DNA from 2 places in the Novimethylophilus sp. genome. Region 1 is predicted to be linked to the other one. Evidence: riboswitches for the same ligand, from Rfam matches in the RefSeq annotation. Region 1 holds a riboswitch; the other holds the start of a gene.
The links. Region 1 has a riboswitch for cobalamin ahead of cbpA (modified peptide precursor CbpA). Riboswitches for the same ligand answer to the same signal wherever they lie in the genome.
Positions count from the first base shown of each region.

Region 1 (10,608 bases):
TGTCGATGCGTGTCCTCGGGGAAAAATGAGCATAAACTGCAAAATGTGGTCGAACCTCATTCTTGTCCTATACGAATAGCGCATGACCATCTACTTGTCGATCGGATTATTCGCAAGCCTGGCCGGCTTTGCGCTGGGAGTTGCCCATGCGCGACGGAAGGAACGCAGCCTGCGCCAATCGCAGATGGCCACATGGCAGCAAAGTTTCGAAAAACGCTACTACAATATCCTGAACCATGCTTCCATCGGCATGGCCAACGTCGCCCTTGATAACCGGTTTATTGAAGTCAATCATGCATTTTGCGAATTGCTTGGTTATGCAAAAGAAGATCTCGAAAAACTGACGTTGCAGCAAATCACCCACCCGGACGATCTGGCCGTCAATCTGTTCAACGTGGAGCGCCTCCTGAACGAAGAAATCGGTTCCTACCAGCTTGAAAACCGCTATTTGTGCAAAGACGGCAATGTCGTATGGGTATTGCAGACGGGATCTGTGTTGCGCGATAACCAGAATCGGGCTTTGAATTTCATAGTCCAGGTACAGGATATTACCGAACACAAGCATGCAGAGCAGGCGTTGCGCGAGGACGAATACATCCTGCGCAGGATGCTGGACAATGTGCCGGCCCGAATTTCCTACTGGAACAGCGAGCTGCGCAACGAATTCGCCAATATCGGCTATGAAGAATGGTTTGGCTTCACGCCCGAACAAATGCACGGGCGCCATATGCGCGAAATCATAGGCGAAAAACGCTATGCGATGAACGAACACCATCTGCAAGGTGTTCTGCGAGGCGAGCCGCAGCTGTTCGAGCGCGCTGTCAAGAATATGAAAGGCATCGATCGCTATACCCAGATTTCCTACAACCCCGACATTTCGGGCGGCAAGGTGAAAGGATTTTTCGTACTGGTCACGGATATCACCCAACGCCGGCAGGCAGAAATGGCTCTCAGGGCGAGCGAGAGGCGTTTCCGCAAAGTGCTGGAAAGTGCACCGATCGGCATGGCGCTGCTATCGCTGGACAACCATTTCACGCAAGTCAATCGGGCATTCTGCAGGATTTCCGGCTACGGCTGGGAAGAGTTGCTCAATCTTACCGTCGAAGACATCACCCACCCGGATGACACCCGGAGCTACCAATCCATAGCCCAGCATTTAAAAACCGGCGGGATCGACACCTATGAAATCGAAAAACGCTACATTCAGAAAGACGGGCAAATCGTTTGGGTGCTGTTGACCGCTTCCCTGCTACGCGACGATGAGGGCGCGCCGCAACGGATCATCAAACAGGTACAGGACATTATCCACCGCAAAAAGCTGGAGCGCGAACTCGAGCGGCAAGCCCACACCGACTATCTGACCGGGCTCGCCAATCGACGCCATTTTCTGGAACTGGCCGAACATGAAATTGCGCACGCGCGGCGTTATGGCGGAGAACTGTCGGTGGCCATGCTTGACCTCGATCATTTCAAAAACGTCAATGACACCTATGGACACCAGGTCGGGGACGTGGTCCTGAAAGAGCTCGCCAAAATTTGCCAACGGACGCTGCGCGAAGTCGATGTTATCGGCCGCCTGGGCGGAGAAGAGTTCGCCATTCTTTTTCCCGAAACCGGCGGCAACGAGGCTTACGACATCATCGAACGCCTGCGAGAGGCCATCGCCACTACCGCCGTACCCCTGGAGCATGCCCAAACGCTGCATTTCACTGCATCCATCGGCATCGCTTCTTTCGTCAGGGCAGACGCCAATATCGACATCCTGCTCAACCGGGCCGACAAAGCACTGTATGAAGCCAAGATCTCGGGGCGCAACAGGATAGTCGAAGCCGCGGCCTGAAAATGCCAAAGCCGCCATCCGGCCCGACGCATGGGCCGAACGTGTCCCGCCGATATAGGCTTGACCCCCACTCGCGGTTCAGGGAAAATCCCGCCACCGTTCGGTTCGACGAAACGGAACACGGTGCAATTCCGTGGCGGGCCCGCCGCTGTATCCGGGGACGGACGCTGCAAGGTTGGAGAAGCTGTTTTCAGGACAACTTTCAGACCAGCCACTGACGGGGATCACCCCGGCGGGAAGGCGCAGCCATCCGGCTGATCCGGTAGCCAGAAGACGTGTCGAACCGATTCGGAGCCCAGGCAAAGGCTCCGGCTGACTGCATGCTCGCGCGTGCCGTCAGCCGGAGCCTTTTTGTTTTTTCAAAACTACATCACCGAGGAGCCAGTCATGACCCAGACCATGCCAACGCAGCAACCGCCCCATACCGCCGCCAACGCCCAGCCAGCCGCCCCCACCATTGCCGTCCGCAAGAGTTGCAACCCGGACGGCATCGGCCTCTCGCACTATGTGCTGATGGACAAGAAGGCGGCCAAATGACAGCAGCAGCCCTGAGCCGGACAGCCGCAGGTCCGGCGCTGATTTCCATGGATATCGGCCACGACGCCTACGCTGCGGTCACCGACCCCAACACCGCGTTCTGGGCGCTGGTCGACAAAAACCGCGTCGATGAAGCGCTGGCCGATGGCCCACTATTCGACCGCTATCGCGAAAAAGCGGACACTTTCGCGCGCGAGCTGCACGCGCTGCGCTTCGGGCTCAAGCCCTCCGGCGTCTACCTGAACCCGACCGAGCGCTGCAACCTCAACTGCACCTACTGCTATTTGCCGGACACGCAGCGCAGCGGCGGCAGCCACATGCCGACGGAAATGCTGCTGGCTTCGCTCGGCCAGCTGCGCGACTATTTCCGCTCGGTCATGCCGGAAGGCAGGAAGCCCCGCGCCATCTTCCACGGCGCCGAGCCGCTGATGAACAAGACAGCGGTGTTCGCGGCGATTAACGAGTTTGCAGACGATTTCACCTTCGGCCTGCAGACCAACGGCACGCTGCTCGACGCTGCGGCGGTAGAATTCCTCACTGCGCGCAACGTCAGCATCGGCCTCTCGCTCGACGGCCCGGTGGCTGGCATCACCGACGCCACGCGGCGCACCTGGGGCGGCAAGAGCGTGCACGGCAAGGTACTGGCGGCGATGGACAAACTGAAGGGCTACGGCTCGTGGAGCGTGATCACCACCTGCACCACCGAGAACCTGCCGTTTCTCACGCAGATGGTCGAACTGTTCCACGCTCGCGAGGTGCCGACCTGCATGCTCAACGCCGTGCGCTGCACCCTGCCCGGCGCACGCGACGTGAAGCCGGCGGACGGCGACATGGCCCAGGCCTTCACCCAGGCGCTGGACCGCACCCATGAACTGTACCGCGAGACCGGGCGCAAGCTGCTGGTCGCCAACTTCGCCAACATCCTCATCGCCATCCTGGCCCCGACGGCACGGCGCCTGATGTGCGACATTTCGCCCTGCGGCGGCGGCCGCGCCTTCTTCGCGCTGGCCGCGGACGGCAATCTGTATCCCTGCAGCGAGTTTATCGGCCTGCCGCGTTTCAACGGCGGCAACCTACTGGCAACCGGCGGCGTCGAAGCCGCGCTGGCCTCCGCAGCTTTCCGTCCGGTGATCGAGCGCGACGTAGACAAGTTCGCGCCCTGCGCCGACTGCGCCATCCGCCACTTCTGCGGCTCGCCCTGCCCGGCCGAAGCGCACGAGATGAATGGCGGCATGGGCATGATCGGCGCCTTCTGCGAGTTCTACAAGGAACAGGTCAGCTATGCCCTGCGCCTGATCGCCGACGGCAAGGCCAACGACTACCTGTGGGATGGCTGGGACGAAGACACGGAGACAACCTTCGATCTGGGTTGTTGAGCATATCCTGAACGCTGGCCGATAAAAACAAAAAGGGCTGCATAATGCGGCCCTTTTTGCCGGATTTTGCGCCGGAATGCCTTGCTCTTAGTGCTCGCCCAGCACCGACACGGTGATATCCACCACCACGTCGTGATGCAGCGCAACGCTGACCACATGGTCGCCGATGGCCTTGATATGGCCGTTCGGCATGCGGATCTCCGCCTTGGTCACGTCATGACCTTGGGCCTTGAGCGCATCGGCGATGTCGCCGTTGGTGACGGAGCCGAACAAACGGCCGTCCACGCCGGCCTTTTGCGAGATCTGCAGCATGAACCCGGCCAGCTTCTCGCCGCGCGCCTGGGCGCTGACCAGAATTTCGGCCTGCTTCTTTTCCAGTTCGACGCGCTTGGAGGCGAATTCGGCGATGTTAGCCGTAGTAGCGCGCTTGGCCTTGCCCTGCGGGATCAGGTAATTACGGCCGTAACCGTCCTTGACCTTGACGACATCGCCCAGTTGACCGAGGTTGACGACTTTTTCCAGAAGAATAATTTGCATCGTGCGCTCCTCTTAGTGCTTGTCAGTGTAGGGCAGCAGCGCCAGGAAACGGGCGCGCTTGACCGCGGTGGAAAGCTGACGCTGGTAGCGCGCCTTGGTGCCGGTGATACGGGCCGGGATGATCTTGCCGTTTTCGGTGATGAAGTCCTTCAGCACGTCCACATCCTTGTAATCCACTTCCTTCACGGCATCGGCCGAGAAACGGCAGTAACGCTTGCGTTTGAACATATCGCGTGACATGGTAATTCGCCTTTCTTTAAATACTATTCAGTTTCGAGTTCATCGAGATGCAGCACCAGCCGGTCGTTCCTCAGGCTCTTGCGGGCGAGAAATCCGGCGACCTTGACCTTGTCGCCGATCTTCAAACCCGCCGCCTTTTTCGCCAGCTCCGCCATCGCCATCACGGGAACCTCGCATTCGGCCTGCCGCTTCATGCCCGCATCGTTCTGTATCGAAGCATGCTTGACGGTAAAGGCCAGAACCGGAATTCCCGCAGGGGTATGGCGCAGCACTTCCAGCGTAACGATCTCGCCGGAAAGCTCCAGCCGGTTGCAACTCACTTAAGCCGCGGCAGCCTCTGCAGCAGGAGCTTCTGCCGGCTTGGTGCCTATAATGGTCTTGGCCTTTTCTTCCTTCATCATCACCGAAGGAGTGGCAACCGCTTCTTTCATGACGATGGTCAGATGGCGCAGCACGGCATCGTTGAACTTGAAACCGTGCTCGAGTTCGTCCAGGGTTTCCTGGTTGCACTCGATATTCATCAGCAGATAGTGCGCTTTGTGGATTTTCTGGATCGGATAAGCCAGCTGACGGCGGCCCCAGTCTTCAAGACGGTGGATTGCGCCGCCGCCTGCGGTGATCTGCGTGCGATAGCGCTCGATCATCGCGGGCACCTGCTCGCTCTGGTCCGGATGGACGATAAATACGATTTCGTAATGTCGCATAGAGTCTCCTTGTGGGTTGTAGCCTCCCGCATGCGATAACGGTGAAGCAAGGTTAAACAGCTAAAGTTCGGTGCGGGCTGACCTTCGGATCACGCCGAAACCGAAAGCCGCGGATTATACGCAAAAGACGTTTTCTAATCAAATGCTTTCGCACTTCCCATGCTTTTGCATAAATGGTTTAAGATGCCACAAAACATTTACCTGAGAAAATTATGGCTTCTCCTCCTGTCCTCGAAGACCCGAACCACGCCTCGCGCCGCGCCAAGACTCGAATTGGCGTAGCGGTAGTGCTGCTGGCGGTGGCGATCGGCGGGCTGGCATTGCTGAGCAGGCACAAGCCGGGAAGTCAAATCGAAGAACCGCAATCCCAAAAACAGGAAAGCGTTTCCAGCGGGGAAAGCAAACCGGCCATGCCGGCACCGGAAACACCGGTGCAAATCAATAGCGCGCAGCAGGAGCCGCCGCTTCCACCCGCACCCGAAACCCCCGCCGAACCGCCGCCCCCCCCGCCACCGGCCCCGGTCGTAAACCAGTTGCCGCCGGAGCCGCGGCGCTCGGCTTCACCCGCCACGCCGCACGCCGTAACCGCATCGCCGACAAAACCGCCGGAAAAAACCGTTGCTGCTGCAGCGGCGGCAAAACCCGCTACGGCCCCAGCCCAACCCGTTACCGCCGAAAAACCGCTCACCGGGAAGCCAGCGGCCACATCGGTCAAGGCAGAGCCAGCGCCCAAGGCATTCATGGTTCAGGTAGGCGTTTTCACCGACATGGAAAATGCCAGGCAGCTGCAGGCCAAGCTGGCGGAACACGGCATTCCGTCGCATACTGAGACCAAGCTGCAGGTTGGCCCGTTCAATACCAAGGCGGAAGCCGATGCAGCGCAGGAAAAACTCAAGGCACTGGGGATGGGTGCGGTGATTTTACCGATGAAATGATCACCAGCGTGCCAAGGGCGCCTCGTCCATCAAGGCGATCTGCTCGCGCAGTTCAAGAATGCGATCCTGCCAGTAACGCTGCGTGTTGAACCAGGGAAATGCCGCCGGAAAAGCCGGATCGTCCCAGCGCCGCGCCAGCCAGGCCGCATAATGGATCAAGCGCAGCGTACGCAGCGCCTCGATCAGGTTGAGCTCGCGCGGGTCGAATTCATGGAAACACTCATAGCCTTCCAGCAAGTCGGACAGTTGCCGCGTCATGTCGGCGCGTTCGCCCGACAGCAGCATCCACAGATCCTGCACCGCCGGTCCCATGCGGCTGTCGTCGAAATCGACGAAATGCGGGCCGCGGCTCGCTTCCTGCTCCGTCCACAGCACGTTTCCCGCATGGCAATCGCCGTGCAGACGCAGCATCCGTATTGGCCCGGCACGCTCGAAACAGCGGCGCACGCCATCCAGCGCCTGCGCCACCACGCCGCGATAAACCTGTTCCAGCTCAAGCGGAATAAACCCGTGCGACAGCAGATATTCGCTGGGCTCCTCACCGAAACTGGCGATATCGAGCAGCGGGCGCAGGGCAAACGGCTTTAATGCGCCTACCGCATGGATACGGCCGATGAAACGCCCCATCCACTCCAGCGTCTCCGGGTCATCCAGTTCCGGCGCGCGGCCACCCTGCCTGGCAAATACCGCAAAGCGGAAATCGCGATAATGATGCAGGGTATGGCCGGCTAGCCGCAATGCCGGCACCACCGGCACTTCCTGTTCGGCGAGCTGGCGCACAAAATCGTGCTCTTCCAGGATGGCGTCATCCGTCCAGCGCGCCGGCCGATAGAACTTCACCACCAGCGGCGGGCCTTCATCCATGCCCACCTGATAAACGCGATTTTCGTAACTGTTGAGCGCAAGCAGGCGGCCGTCGCCGCGCAAGCCCACGCTATCGAGGGCGTCCAGCACGAAGTCGGGAGTCAGTTCGGAAAACGGCGCGTTATTGGGTGCTGCGGAACTCAAGTCGTGCCGAATTCCACCGCGTGCCGCAAGTAAAACACCGACACTTTTTCTGCCGCGAGCAAAGCCAGCAGTTTCTGCACTTCCGCCTCGCCGGTCGCGAATTCGACGGCGACCGGCAGCTCATCCGCCAGTTCGAAAAAGTGCTCCTCGTGCATGCGGCCGTGCCTGCCGTAGCCGGCGATGGCACGGAAGGCCGATCCGCCGCTGATGCCGAGCTTGTGCGCCTCTTCCAGTATCCATTCGTACAACAGCTTGCCATGGTGCTTGGTGGTTTGCGGCATGAACAGCTTGAGATAGATGCCTTGCATGACGGTCACCCCTTGATCATGTTGATGGTGAAGATGCCCAGCATGGTCATTGCCAGCGAGCCCAGCAGATGCGCTGAAATATGCGCCGTCGCCCAGCCGTATTGGTGACGTGACAGTAGCGTCACCGCTTCGGCCGAGAACGTGGAAAACGTGGTCAGCCCGCCGAGAAAGCCGGTGGTGATGAACAGGCGCGCTTCCGCCGGCAAACTGGCGTAGTGAGTAAGGATGCCCATCGCAATCCCCATCAGATAACCGCCGACGAGGTTCGCCGCCAGCGTGCCGAGCGGCAGCGTGGGCAGCAGCGGGTTGAGCAGCAAGCCCAACGCCCAGCGCAGCCAGGCGCCGCCGGCGGCGCCCAGGCCTATCGCAAAGAGCGCGTTAAGCCCCAAGAGGCATTCCTATACTCCGTTGCGCCATTCCTGGTCTTCGCAGTCGAACAGCCGGCTGGACTCATGCAAGCCCCAACTGCCCGCGGGATAGGTATGAATGAAATCGCGCTCCTGCGACCAGTGCTTGAGTATGGGATCAACCACGCGCCATGCCCATTCCACTTCGTCGAAGCGGATGAACAAGGTCTTGTCGCCCTCGATGACATCCAGGATCAGCGCTTCGTAAGCCTCCAGCGGCATTTCGTCCGGGCTGCGGTAGGAGGCATTCAGCTGCGTCACGCGGGTATCCATGCCCAGTCCGGGCGCCTTGACATGCAGCTCCATGTTCATCGACTCGGAGGGCTGCAGCGACAGCAGAATCCAGTTCGGCTCAATCTGCTCCAGCGGCGTGTCGTGGAACAGCTGCTGCGGCGGATGGCGGAAGCGGATGGAGATCGTCGATTGCGTTTTTGCCATGCGCTTGCCGGTGCGCAAATAGAACGGCACGCCGCGCCAGCGCCAGTTATCGATGTAGAACTTGGCGGCAACGAAAGTCTCGGTGACGGAGTTTTTCTCGACGCCCTGCTCTTCCATATAGCCGGGTACCTGCTGTCCCTTGATGGTGCCGGGAGAATATTGCGCGCGGAACGCGTAGGCATTGACCGAACTCTTGGGGATGGGACGGATCGATTTGAGCACTTTCACCTTCTCGTCGCGCACCGCATCGGCTTCCAGCGACGGCGGCGGTTCCATCGCCACCACTGTCAGCAATTGCATCAGGTGGTTCTGCAGCATGTCGCGCATCGCGCCGGCCTTGTCATAGTAGTCGGCGCGCGTGCCGATGCCGAGGTCTTCGGCCACGGTGATCTGCACGTGGTTGATGAAATTGCGGTTCCACAGCGGCTCGATCAGCGTATTGGCAAAGCGGAACACCAGCAGATTCTGCACGGTTTCTTTGCCCAGGTAGTGGTCGATGCGGTAAATCTGCTCTTCGTCGAAGTGCTTGTGCAGCGAACGGTTGAGTTGCTGGGCGGTTTCCAGGTCGGTGCCGAACGGTTTTTCCACCACGATGCGGTGCAGGCCGCGCGGCTTGGAGAACCCGTATTCGTCGAGGTAATTGATGACCGTGTTGAAGTCTTTCGGAATGATCGAAAGATAGAACACGATATTGCTGCAGGAGCCCTCTCTCGGCTCGGATAGTTTTTCCTTCAGCCGCTGATAAAACTCGGCTTGGCGGAGATCGCCGGACAGATAGGAAAAGCGCTTGGCGAAGCGCGCCGCAATCTCCGGGTTCACCTTGTCGCCAAATTTGTCGTGCAGCACCTTGGATAGATGCTCCAGCCAGGCTTCCTGGGTGTACTCCTGCCGCCCCAGCGCCAGAATGCTCATATCGCCCGGAATACGGCCCGCCAGTTCCAGGTTATACAGCGAAGGCAGCAGCTTGATCGTTGCCAGGTTGCCGGTGGCTCCGAAAATGACAAAATGACATGGGCCCGGGATAATTTCGAGATTACTCATTTAAATTTATTCTCCTACCTTAACTGAATGGCCGCCAAAGCCCTTACGCATCATGGCCAGCATCTTGTTGCCAAAATCACCCTTGCCCTGACTGGCAAAGCGCGACATCAACGCCATGGTCATCACCGGGGAAGGCACCCCCTGTTCCACCGACTCCAGCACCGTCCAGCGGCCTTCGCCGGAATCCTCGACCAACGGCTCGATGCTCTTCAGTTCCTGATCCTTTGCCAGGAACGTCGCGGTGAGGTCAAGCAGCCAGCTGCGCACCACACTGCCGTGCCGCCACATTTCGGCGATGGCGGCCAGATCCATATCGAATTCGACCTTGCCCTTCATCAGCGCGAAGCCCTCCGCATAGGCTTTCATCATGCCGTATTCAATGCCGTTATGTATCATCTTGACGAAGTGGCCGGAGCCGCTCGGCCCGCAATGCAACCAGCCCTTGTCCGGTGCCAGCGCCTTGAGGATGGGCTCGATGCGCGACACGGCCGACTTCTCGCCGCCCACCATCAGCGCATAGCCGTTTTCCAGCCCCCAGATGCCGCCGGAAGTTCCCACATCCAGATAATCTACCCCGACCGCCTTCAAAGCCGCAGCCCGATGCTGAGAATCCTTGTAATTGGAATTGCCGCCTTCGATCAGCACATCCCCCGAGGACAGCATGCCCTTGAGCTGCTCGATGGCCTGCTGGGTCGGCTCGCCTGCCGGCAGCATCAGCCAGATCGTGCGCGGCGCATCCAGCCTGGCGACCACGTCAACCAATGACGAGGCCGCCGCCATCCCCTCCTCCATGGCAATCTGCTGCGTGGCGGTGACGTCCTGGCTATAGCCCACCACCTCGATCCCCGCGCGACGCAGCCGCCGCGCCATATTGCCGCCCATGCGGCCCAATCCCACCATTCCGATTTTCATCGCCTTGCTCCTTATGTACATCTCTGCATCGTCTTGCACCGCCAGCTTGGCAGCGGGTATCATCAACGCGGAATAGTATTTTTACGTTCTGCCGGCATTATACAGAACAACAACAAACGGAGTTCCCTTGCGCATCCTCGTAGCCACCTCAGAAGCCTTCCCACTGATCAAAACCGGCGGACTTGCCGATGTATCCGGTTCACTGCCCGCCAATCTTTGTCGACAAAAGGCAGATGCGCGCATTCTCATCCCCGGCTACCCCCAAGTACTGGCCAAGGTAAAAAACGTGGCCCCGGTCGCCAAACTCGACTTCATCCCGCAAGTG
Region 1 is NZ_DASXVH010000089.1:9,230-19,837, reverse strand. It holds gene VGK14_RS13210 (PAS domain S-box protein) at 83-1,840, shown strand; cobalamin riboswitch at 1,925-2,137, shown strand; gene cbpA (modified peptide precursor CbpA) at 2,228-2,377, shown strand; gene cbpB (peptide-modifying radical SAM enzyme CbpB) at 2,374-3,753, shown strand; gene rplI (50S ribosomal protein L9) at 3,841-4,290, opposite strand; gene rpsR (30S ribosomal protein S18) at 4,303-4,530, opposite strand; gene priB (primosomal replication protein N) at 4,554-4,850, opposite strand; gene rpsF (30S ribosomal protein S6) at 4,851-5,234, opposite strand; gene VGK14_RS13175 (SPOR domain-containing protein) at 5,447-6,169, shown strand; gene VGK14_RS13170 (serine/threonine protein kinase) at 6,170-7,177, opposite strand; gene VGK14_RS13165 (DUF190 domain-containing protein) at 7,174-7,485, opposite strand; gene crcB (fluoride efflux transporter CrcB) at 7,491-7,874, opposite strand; gene zwf (glucose-6-phosphate dehydrogenase) at 7,884-9,371, opposite strand; gene gnd (phosphogluconate dehydrogenase (NAD(+)-dependent, decarboxylating)) at 9,378-10,304, opposite strand; gene glgA (glycogen synthase GlgA) at 10,411-10,608, shown strand, end outside.

Region 2 (10,608 bases), on a different contig from region 1:
CTTCTGATTGCCTTTCCAGTTCTTGAGGTCGATGGCTTGGTGGGCAATATTCCAGTCGCCGCAAATGATGGCTTCACGACCGCTGTTGCGCAGTTTCTGCAGGTGCGGGTAAAAGCGCTCCAGAAAGCTGAACTTGACTGCCTGCCGCTCCTCGCCGCTGGAGCCGGAGGGCAGATAGACCGAAACCACGCTTAAATTTCCGAACTGCGCTTCGATATAGCGTCCTTCGGCGTCGATATCCGGGATGCCCAGCCCTTCGATAATGGCATCCGGCTGTTTTTTGCTGTAGATGCCGACCCCGCTGTAACCCTTCTTTTCCGCGTAATGGAAATAGCCGAACAGATTGCCCGGCTGCAGCATTTCGCGCGTCATATCGGGCGCCTGCGCCTTAAGTTCCTGCGTGCAGATGATGTCGGCATCCTGTTTTTCCAGCCACCGGAAGAGCCCTTTGCGGGTGGCGGAGCGGATACCATTGAGGTTAAGGCTGATGATTTTTAGCATATAGTATTTGAGTCTTAGGCTATAGTTTGTTGCAAAGTGGAATAAAATCTCGCCATGGCATTGCTTAGACTTTTAGCGCTGGCGCTGTTTGTACCGTTCACTGCGGCGGCTGTGGATTACGGCCAGTTCGCTGCGTCCTCGTTCCTGATCTTCGCCGATGGCTATCACCACGAGGCGCTGGGTTCCGGCATGCAGCTCGCACCGGGTAAAATCGTCACCAACTGCCATGTGTTCCGCGACGCCAAACAATATACCAAAGACAGCATGCGCGTCGCCAATGTGCAAACGCGCGAAGTTTTTGCGGTGCAGAAATACGCCTACGACGAAGACCACGATATTTGCCTGTTGTATGCGCCGTCGGCCAAGGGCAAATCGGTCGCGCTGGCGGGCAGGTCGGAGCTGGACGCGGCTGCGAGGGCATATTCCATCGGTTTTCCCGCCGGCCGGCTGACGGCCTCGGATGGATTTTTTCTGCGCAAGGCCCCCTTGCACGGCGAGGATGCGTTGTTTACTACCAACTACTGCCAGCCCGGCTCGTCCGGCGGCGGGCTGTTCGACGATCAGGGCCGCCTCATCGGCATCGTTTTCGGTACCGCACCATCCGCGCAAGGGAATGTATGCCTGGCGGTGCCGATCGAAATCGTGCGCAACATCCTCAGTGCACCTACTACCTATATCCGGCTGGTGCGCAACGCCAGCAAATATATTCCAGACAAAGAGTAATCAGGATTTTCATTAGGATTTTTCATGAGCGATTTCAGCAGCGAGTTCATCCGCTTTGCCGTCCAGAAACAAGTGCTTCGCTTCGGCGAATTCAAGACCAAGGCCGGGCGCCTGAGCCCGTATTTTTTCAATGCCGGGCTGTTCAACGACGGCGATAGCCTGCTCAGGCTGGGCGAGTTTTACACTGCCGCGATTCTCGAATCCGGTGTGCAATTCGACATGCTGTTCGGTCCGGCCTACAAGGGCATCGCGCTCGCCGCCAGCATCGCCATTGCGTTGGCGCGCCGGGGCCGCAACGTGCCCTACGCCTACAACCGCAAGGAAGCCAAGGACCACGGCGAAGGCGGCACCATCGTCGGCGCGCCGTTGCAGGGCCGGGTGCTGATCGTGGACGACGTGATTTCGGCCGGCACCTCGGTGCGCGAATCGGTGGAGCTGATCCGCGCCAGCGGTGCCGTGCCCTGCGCCGTCGCCATCGCGCTGGACCGGCAGGAGCGCGGCCAGGGCGCCCTGTCGGCGGTGCAGGAAGTGCAGCAGCAATACGGCATTCCGGTCGTCAACATCGCCGGGTTGGCGGATTTGATCCGCTATCTGGACGGTGCGCCGCAGCTGGCGGAATTCAAGCCCGCGATCGAGCAATACCGCGCCGCCTACGGAGTCTGAGCGCGAAGGCATGATCGTCCGCAGTTTCGCGCCGGTGGCGCGCGCCGACGCCAAGGTGCTGATCCTGGGCTCCATGCCCGGCAAGATCTCGCTCGCCCGGCGGCAATACTACGCCCATCCGCACAACCTGTTCTGGCGCATCATGGGCGAACTGTTCGGCGCCGGCCCCGAGCTGCCTTATGACGCGCGTTTGCTGACGCTGCAGGAAAACGGCGTGGCGTTATGGGACGTGCTGAAAGAGTGCTACCGGGAAAGTGCGCTGGATGCGGATATCGTCGAAGCCTCCATCATTGCTAACGATTTCGCCGGTTTCTTCGCCCGGCATCGGCAAATCAGCCGGGTTTATTTTAACGGCGCCAAAGCCGAACAGGCTTTCCGCAGGTATGCGTTGCCAGGTCTGAGTTTGGGGAGTGTAAATTTACAGGGTGTCGAACTGGCGAGGCTGCCTTCGACCAGCCCGGCCAACGCAGCGATTACGGCCGATAAAAAGCTGGCGGCGTGGCGCAGTATCAGGCCAGTTTCTTCTTGAGAATCTCGTTGACCTGGGCCGGGTTCGCCTTGCCCTTGCTGGCTTTCATCACCTGGCCCACCAGACCGTTGAACGCCTTTTCCTTGCCGGCCTTGTACTCGGCCACCATGGCGGCACTGGCCGCCAGCACCTGGTCGACGATGCTCTCGATGGCGCCGGAATCGGAAATCTGCTTCAAGCCTTTTTGCTCGATGATGCTATCGGTGTCGCCTTCACCCGCCCAGATCGCGTCGAACACTTCCTTGGCAATTTTGCCGGAGATGGTGCCGTCCTGAATGCGCTTGAGCAGCCCGGCCAGTTGATTCGGCGTTAGCGGCGAAGCGGCGATGTCCTCGCCTTCTTCGTTCAGTTTGGCGGCTAGCGTGCCCATCACCCAGTTGGCCACCAGCTTGGCCTCGCCACCGAATGCAGCGGTTGCGGCAACGAAATAATCGGCCATTGCGCGCGAAGCGGTAATCGTGCCGGCGTCATAGGCGGAGAGGCCGTATTCCTGCTCGAAGCGCGCCTTCATTGCTTCCGGTAGTTCCGGCATGGTGCGCTTTACTTCCGCGATGTAATCTTCCGTCACCTCCAGCGGCAGCAGGTCGGGATCCGGAAAGTAGCGGTAGTCGTTGGCTTCTTCCTTGCTGCGCATGGCGCGGGTTTCGCCGGTGTCGGGGTCGAACAGCACGGTGGCCTGCTGGATCGTGCCGCCGTCTTCCAGCGTTTCGATCTGCCAGCGCGTTTCGTATTCAATGGCCTGCTGCAGAAAACGGAAGGAGTTGAGATTCTTGATTTCGCGCCGTGTGCCCAATTTGTCCGAGCCCTTGGGACGCACCGAGACGTTGGCGTCGCAGCGGAACGAGCCCTCCTGCATGTTGCCGTCGCAAATACCTATCCATTGCACCAGTTCGTGCAGTTTCCTGGCATAGGCCACGGCCTCGGCAGCGGAGCGCATATCGGGCTCGGTGACGATTTCCAGGAGCGGCGTGCCGGCGCGATTGAGGTCGATGCCGGTCATGCCGTGGAAATCCTCGTGCAGGGATTTTCCGGCATCTTCTTCCAGATGGGCGCGGGTGATGCGGATAGTTTTTTCGGCATCGCCGACCTGTATGGTCAGCGAGCCCTTACCCACAACCGGCAGCTCGTATTGGCTGATCTGGTAGCCCTTGGGCAGGTCGGGGTAGAAGTAGTTCTTGCGGGCGAACACCGAGCGCGGCGCGATTTCGGCATTGATCGCCAGCCCGAACTTGACGGCGCAGCGCACCGCTTCCTTGTTCAGCACCGGCAGCACTCCGGGCAGTGCGATGCTCACCACGCAGGCTTGGGTATTGGGGGCTGCGCCGAATGCGGTGGAGGCGCCGGAAAAAATCTTGGTATTGGTTTGAAGCTGGGTATGCGTTTCCAGCCCGATGACGACTTCCCACTGCATGTTTTGATTAACCTAATGAGCTATCGGCTCAGCGTAAGTAAGATAAAAATGGAAATTCCCCGCTGGTGCCGTCCGTACCCGTATCCTGAACGCTAGGCGTCAGGGGGTCGCGACCGGAGCACTTCAGGCACGCCCGCTGGGGGCACGCACAACAGCGCTCGAAGTGGCCACAACCGATTGCTTAATATTGGTTCAAGGAATCTGGGCCGTAACGAACACCGCAGGGAAAACTTTGGCGGAATTATTCTCGCCGAAACCTTTAAAACAGCTTTTCCTGATCCAGCAACGCCTGATCAAGCTGTTCCTGCATGGCACCGATTCTACGCTTGAAGTCACCGATGTCAAATCCGCCGCTGCGGGTGGTGAGAAGTTCATGGGCGATATTGAGGGCTGCCATGATGGCGATGCGCTCGACGCCGATCACTTTTCCGGAATCGCGGATCTCGCGCATCTTGCGGTCGAGATACGACACCGAAGCCAGCAGCTCTTCCTGCTCGTCCTCCGGGCACGCCACGCGGAATTCGCGCCCCATGATGGAAACATCCAGGCCTTTGACTTCACTCATAGCGACCCTTCAGGCAATTGCTCGATAATGTTTTGCAATCGATTCTGGGCTTGTGCCATATTGTCCTTCAGCAAACGGGTATCGCTTTGCGCCTGGGCAAGCTCCTGGCGAAGTTGATGATTCTCGCTCTTGAGATGCTGGCAAAGGGCGATAAACTGCGCCAGTTTGCTTTCCAGAGCTTTCAAATCGGTTTCCATGGCGCAACTATAAGTGGGAAAAGCCAGTCAGGTCAACCGTTAACGATAATTTTTGAAAGTATTACAGTACGTTACTGAGGAAGTTTAATTTGCTCTTCAGCCCTGCCTAACTTACAATTCGGTCACGTTGTCAGGTGTCTTAATCTTCGTTCAGAAGAAAAAGATGAAACGGGAAACAGGTTGAATGCCTGTGCTGCCCCCGCAACGGTAAGTGAGTGCGGATTCATCACATGCCACTGGGCTGAAAAAGCTTGGGAAGGCGATGAATCAAAACTCGCGAGCCCGGAGACCGGCCTGCCGACCACGTTGGAAATACCGCGGGGTGACGGTGTTCAGGCCGGGAAGGTGCATGTCAGCCATTTCCTCCCTTGATCCCTTTCCCTTTGGTGTTTCCGTTTTTGATTTGGCATGCGGGGTCGCATGCCCAAAGGGAGTTCCCATGAAAAAAACTACTTTGGTAAGCCTGATCGGCTTGCTGGCATCTTTTCCGCTTTACGCTCACGAAACCATCTATTCCGATGACGTTGTCGTCACCGCCAGTCGCGTTCCGCAATCACGCGAGAGCGTGGTGGCGGATGTTTCGGTGATCGAGCGCGAAGAAATAGAACATGCGGGCCAATCGACGCTGGTCGAGTTGCTGAGCACCATGCCTGGCGTCGAAATCGAATCCAATGGTGGACCGGGCGCCACTGCCAATGTGCATTTGCGCGGCACCAGTTCACAAGCAGTAGTGGTACTGATTGACGGCATGCGCTTAGGATCTGCCACTCTTGGCACCACTGCTTTCAACCAGATTTCTCCGGAACAGATCGAGCGCATCGAAATCGTGCGCGGCGCGGTTTCTAGCCTGTATGGCTCGGATGCCGTGGGTGGCGTGATCCAGATTTTTACCCGGCAAGGGGCAGGCAAGCCGCACCTCAGCGCCTATGCCGGGTATGGCAGTTACAACACGCGAGAAGGAGCGGCCAGTCTGAGCGGGGCCGCTGACAATACCCGCTTCGCACTCAATGTGAGTTCGCTGGCCACGGACGGGATTTCCTCGCTGCGGACCAAAATCGGACGCGATGCGGACGACGATGGTTACCGCAACCTGACGGTTTCCGGCCACCTGACGCAAACATTGGCGCTAGGGCATGAAATCGGACTGCAATTTTTCCGCAGCGACGGCCACAGCGATTTCGACGACAACAATTTCACCGCTTTCCAGGACATGAAGCAGCACAGTTTTGCCGTCACCAGCAAAAATCAGTTTATGGCCGGCTGGTTGAGTCAGCTCAAGCTGGGCGAAAGCATGGATGATCTGGTGAGCGTGGGTAGTTTCGGCACCTCCGCTCTGCGTACCTACCAGCGCCAGTATTCATGGCAGAACGATCTGTCCTTGCCGCTGGGCGTGCTGGCTTTGGCTTATGACCGCCTCGAAGATCATGTGGTCGGCAATACCGCATTTTCCAAGAACCGCCGCCGCAACAACGGTTGGCTAGCGAGCTATTTGCTGGAACAAGGGCCGCACGCGTTCCATGCCGGCATCCGCCGCGATGATAACTCGCAGTTCGGCCGGCACGACACCGGCAATATTGGTTATGGATACAAGTTCAACCAGTTCTGGCGCGTGACGGGTAACTACGGCACAGCTTTCCGCGCGCCGACCTTCAACGACCTGTACTGGCCGTTTCAGGATTTCGGCTTCGGCTTTTCCTATCGGGGCAACCCCAATCTCAAGCCGGAAACCTCGCGCAACAAGGAAATCTCGGTGGTGTTCGATCAGGGCCATCACCGCGTTTCGGCTACCGCTTATCGCAACGAAATCAGCAATCTGCTGGTGTGCTGCCAGGGGTTGCCTGCGGATTTCCCCACCAATGTCGGATCGGCCACCATCCAGGGCTTGACCATAGCTTACGAGGGCTGGTTTGATAGTTATCACCTGCGGGCCAATGTCGACTTTCAGGATCCGAAAGACGATGATACCGGCAAGCAACTGGTGCGCCGGGCACGCCAGCACGCAGCCCTTTGGCTGGGCAAGACCATGGGCCAGGCGGAGGTGGCCGGTGAAGTGGTTGCCAGCGGCAAGCGTTACAACGATGCCGCCAATGCTTTCAAGCTCGACGGATATGCGCTGGTCAATCTCACCGCCGCCTATAAGCTGGGAGACGACTGGTCGATCAATGCCAGACTCAACAACCTGTTCGACCGCAAATACGCACTCGCCACCACCGCCAACAGCTTCGCCCCGAACGCGCCGGATTTCAACACGCCGGGAACCAACCTGTTCGTCGGCCTGCGTTACGCGCCAAAATGATATGATTCATCAATGAACCTTCCCGCCCGGTCAGGGCGGGTTCAATCAAAGGAGAGAGCCCCCATGTTTTACCAAGCCAGAAAACCGCTAGCCATTGCCGCAATACTGCTGATCCTGATGGTGCTCACGCGCGGCAGCCACGTCGACACCGGTTCCAGTCTGCCGGATGCGACATTGGCTTGCATGCTGCTGGGCGGTATTTTCCTGCGGCGGGGCGCCTGGTTTGCGCTGATGATGATGACCGCGGTGGCGGTCGATGCCTATGCCATTGGGGTGGACGGTGTGTCCAGCTATTGCCTGTCGCCCGCTTACTGGGCATTGCTGCCGACCTATGCGACCTTGTGGATGGGTGGACGCTGGCTGGCGAAACGTGCCAATGCCTTTGCGCCGCTGGCATATGCCGGCGTGGCATTCCTGACTACCACGATGGCGTTCCTGATTTCGACCGATAGCTTCTACCTGTTCTCCGGCCGCTACCCGCAAGCTTCGCTGTGGGAAGTCATGCAGCACGGCTGGGAATACTATCCGGCTTATCTTGGCTATACCCTGATGTACCTGGCCGTGGCCTGGGCGGCGCAACATGCGCTGATGCTGATCGCCGGCCAGTATCAAGCGCGCAACGCTTGAGCGGCACCGATCTCAACCGGCGCCATGCTGCCCGCATGGCACGCAAAAAAGCGCTGATCGACAGCAAGATCGAAGCTGCCAATATCGAGCGTGGCCTGTTGCTGGTGAATACCGGCAACGGCAAGGGCAAATCCACCGCCGCCTTCGGGTTGCTGGCCCGTGCGCTGGGGCATGGCATGAAAACCGCCGTGGTGCAGTTCGTCAAAGGCCGCTCCGATACCGGTGAGGAAGCCTTCTTCAAGCAAAACCCCAGCGTCGATTGGCACGTGATGGGCGAAGGTTTTACCTGGGAAACGCAAAACCGCGAGCGCGACATTGCCGCGGCGCAGCAAGGCTGGGAAGTTGCCAGGACGCACTTGCAAGACACGGCGATTGGTCTGGTCGTACTGGACGAACTGAATATCGTCCTGAAATCCAAATACCTGGACCTCGATACCGTGCTGGACGATTTGGTGGCGCGACCGTCCATGCAGCACGTGGTGGTCACCGGGCGGGCGGCGCCGGCGGAGCTGGTTGCGCTGGCGGATACCGTCACCGACATGACGCCTATCAAGCATGCGTTTGAAGCGGGGGTGCAGGCGATGCCCGGAGTGGAATGGTAAAGCTATGAGAGAACTCATTCTCGGAGGCGCCCGCTCCGGCAAAAGCGCTTATGCCGAAAGGCTGGCGATATGCACAGGCCTGCCTGTTACCTATATCGCCACCGCTCAGGTGTGGGATGATGAAATGGCCGCGCGGGTACGGCATCATCAGGAACGCCGCCCGGACCACTGGCGCATTGTCGAGGAGCCCTTTCACCTGGCCGATACTCTCAAAGCACATGCCAAGTCCGGCCAATGCGTGGTCGTCGATTGCCTCACGCTGTGGCTGGCGCAATGGATATGCCCGGACTGCAAATCGCCGCAGGAAGGAAGCTGGACGGCGGAGCGGGCTTTGCTGCTGGAACTGTTGCCGACCTTTGCCGGGAAAATTGTCCTGGTGAGCAATGAAGTCGGCATGGGCATCGTGCCGCTGGGGGAAATCAACCGCCGCTTCCAGGATGAGCAGGGCCGGTTGAATCAGGCCGTGGCTGCTGCGTGCGAGCATGTGACCTTTATCGCTGCAGGCTTGCCGCTACAGCTCAAAGGCTAAGCAACTGCAGAATGCGGGGCATGTCGAGGTGCGTTTCCACTGCCTGCGCCAGACGATCCAGTTCATCCAGTCTATGCTGCCGGTAATCCGTGCTTTCGGCCTCGGCCAATCCTGCCCAGCGCAACAAGCCCCGGCAGGCTTCGGGGTGGTCGAACAAGCCGTGCAGATAGGTGCCGATAATCTGCTCATCTTCAGACACTGCGCCGTCGCAGCCATGCTCCAAATGTACCAGAGGCCGTTCCAGCGCCGGACCTTCGCTCACGCCCAGATGAATCTCGTAGCCTTCCACCGTTTCCCCGCCGGGCTGCAACATGCCCTGCACGCGCCGCAGCTGTTTTTCCGGCATCAAGGTGGTTTGCATGTCCAGCCAGCCCAGCCCGGCTGTCGTGCCGGGCGAATTTTCCAGCCCTTGCGGATCGTGCAGTTGCACGCCCAGCATCTGGAAGCCACCGCAAATCCCCAGCAGTTTTCCGCCATAGCGCAAATGGCGCTGAATGGCGATATCCCAGCCCTGTTCGCGCAGGAAGGCCAGATCGGCCTGTACATTTTTACTGCCGGGCAGGATGATGAGATCGGCCTCCGACATGGCTGCGCCGGGACCGACAAAGCGCAGGCCCACCTGCGGATGCAGGCGCAGCGCATCGAAATCGGTATGGTTGCTGATGCGCGGCCATACCGGCACGGCAATTTTCAGCGCGGCCTGCGGCTTGGCGAGATTGGGCCCGGCAGCGATGGCGTCTTCGGCTTCAAGATGCAAGCCATGCAGGTACGGCAGCACGCCCAGCACCGGCTTGCCGGTATAGGCTTCCAGCCAGTCGAGGCCGGGCTGCAGCAAAGCGATGTCGCCGCGAAAGCGGTTGATGACGAAACCCTTGATCCGCGCCTGTTCCGACTCGGACAGCAACGCCAAGGTGCCCACCAAGTGCGCGAATACGCCGCCGCGGTCGATGTCCGCGACGAGGATGACCGGACAGTCGGCCACTTCGGCAAAGCCCATGTTGGCGATGTCGCCCTCGCGCAGGTTGATTTCGGCCGGGCTGCCCGCACCTTCCACCAGCAGGCAATCGTATCGCGCCGTCAGCCGCTGCCAGGAATCTATTACCGCCCGCATCGCCAGCGGTTTGTAGTCGAGGTAAGCGCCCGCTTCCAGATTGCAGGCAACGCGGCCTTGCAGGATAATCTGTGCGCCGGTGTCGCTGCTGGGCTTCAGCAGTACCGGGTTCATGTCGGAATGCGGCTCGAGGCCGCAAGCCATCGCCTGTACCGCCTGCGCCCGGCCGATTTCGCCGCCATCGGCGGTGACCGCGGAATTCAGCGCCATGTTCTGCGGCTTGAACGGCGCCACCCGCACGCCGCGCCGGTACAGCGCCCGGCACAGGCCCGCTACCAGCGTACTTTTGCCGGCATCGGAGGTGGTGCCTTGCACCATCAGGCTCGCGTATGTCATTGAGCAATTATCCCACAGCCCCGCTGGTCCTGTTTGCCGCCGTCATGCTGGATTTCTGGCTGGGCGAGCCGCGCCGTTTTCATCCACTGGTTGGCTTCGGCAATATCGTCAACCGCATGGAAGTCGGGCTTAACCCGCCATCCAGGCAGGCGCACCGCTTGCAACGCATCACCGGCTTGCTCGCCGTTGCCATGCTATTGCTGCCGGCAGTCCTGTTCGCCGCCTGGCTGGGAAAGCAGCCATTGCTTGGACCGGTGACGGATATGCTGTTGCTTTATTTCGCCATCGGCCATAAGAGCCTGCATGATCATGCCAACGCCGTTGCCAAAGCGCTGGCTGCGGGCGACGAGGCCGGCGCGCGCCACCGCGCCAGCATGATGGTGAGCCGCGACTCCGCCGCAATCGACCCGGTGCCCGCCGCTACCGAATCGGTACTGGAGAATGGCAACGACGGCGTATTCGGCGCCATTTTCTGGTTTCTCGTCGCCGGCGGCGCAGGCGCATTGATGTTCCGGCTG
Region 2 is NZ_DASXVH010000084.1:8,362-18,969, forward strand. It holds gene VGK14_RS12065 (exodeoxyribonuclease III) at 1-501, opposite strand, end outside; gene VGK14_RS12070 (serine protease) at 556-1,224, shown strand; gene pyrE (orotate phosphoribosyltransferase) at 1,249-1,887, shown strand; gene VGK14_RS12080 (DNA-deoxyinosine glycosylase) at 1,898-2,416, shown strand; gene gatB (Asp-tRNA(Asn)/Glu-tRNA(Gln) amidotransferase subunit GatB) at 2,397-3,827, opposite strand; RNA gene ssrS (6S RNA) at 3,880-4,057, opposite strand; gene VGK14_RS12095 (cell division protein ZapA) at 4,087-4,392, opposite strand; gene VGK14_RS12100 (hypothetical protein) at 4,389-4,589, opposite strand; cobalamin riboswitch at 4,705-4,901, shown strand; gene VGK14_RS12105 (TonB-dependent receptor domain-containing protein) at 5,029-6,885, shown strand; gene VGK14_RS12110 (hypothetical protein) at 6,949-7,512, shown strand; gene cobO (cob(I)yrinic acid a,c-diamide adenosyltransferase) at 7,509-8,114, shown strand; gene cobU (bifunctional adenosylcobinamide kinase/adenosylcobinamide-phosphate guanylyltransferase) at 8,119-8,643, shown strand; gene VGK14_RS12125 (cobyric acid synthase) at 8,633-10,090, opposite strand; gene cbiB (adenosylcobinamide-phosphate synthase CbiB) at 10,084-10,608, shown strand, end outside.
Region 2: it holds a riboswitch for cobalamin, as region 1 does, so the genes downstream of both, VGK14_RS12105 (TonB-dependent receptor domain-containing protein) here and cbpA (modified peptide precursor CbpA) in region 1, are expected to answer to the same signal.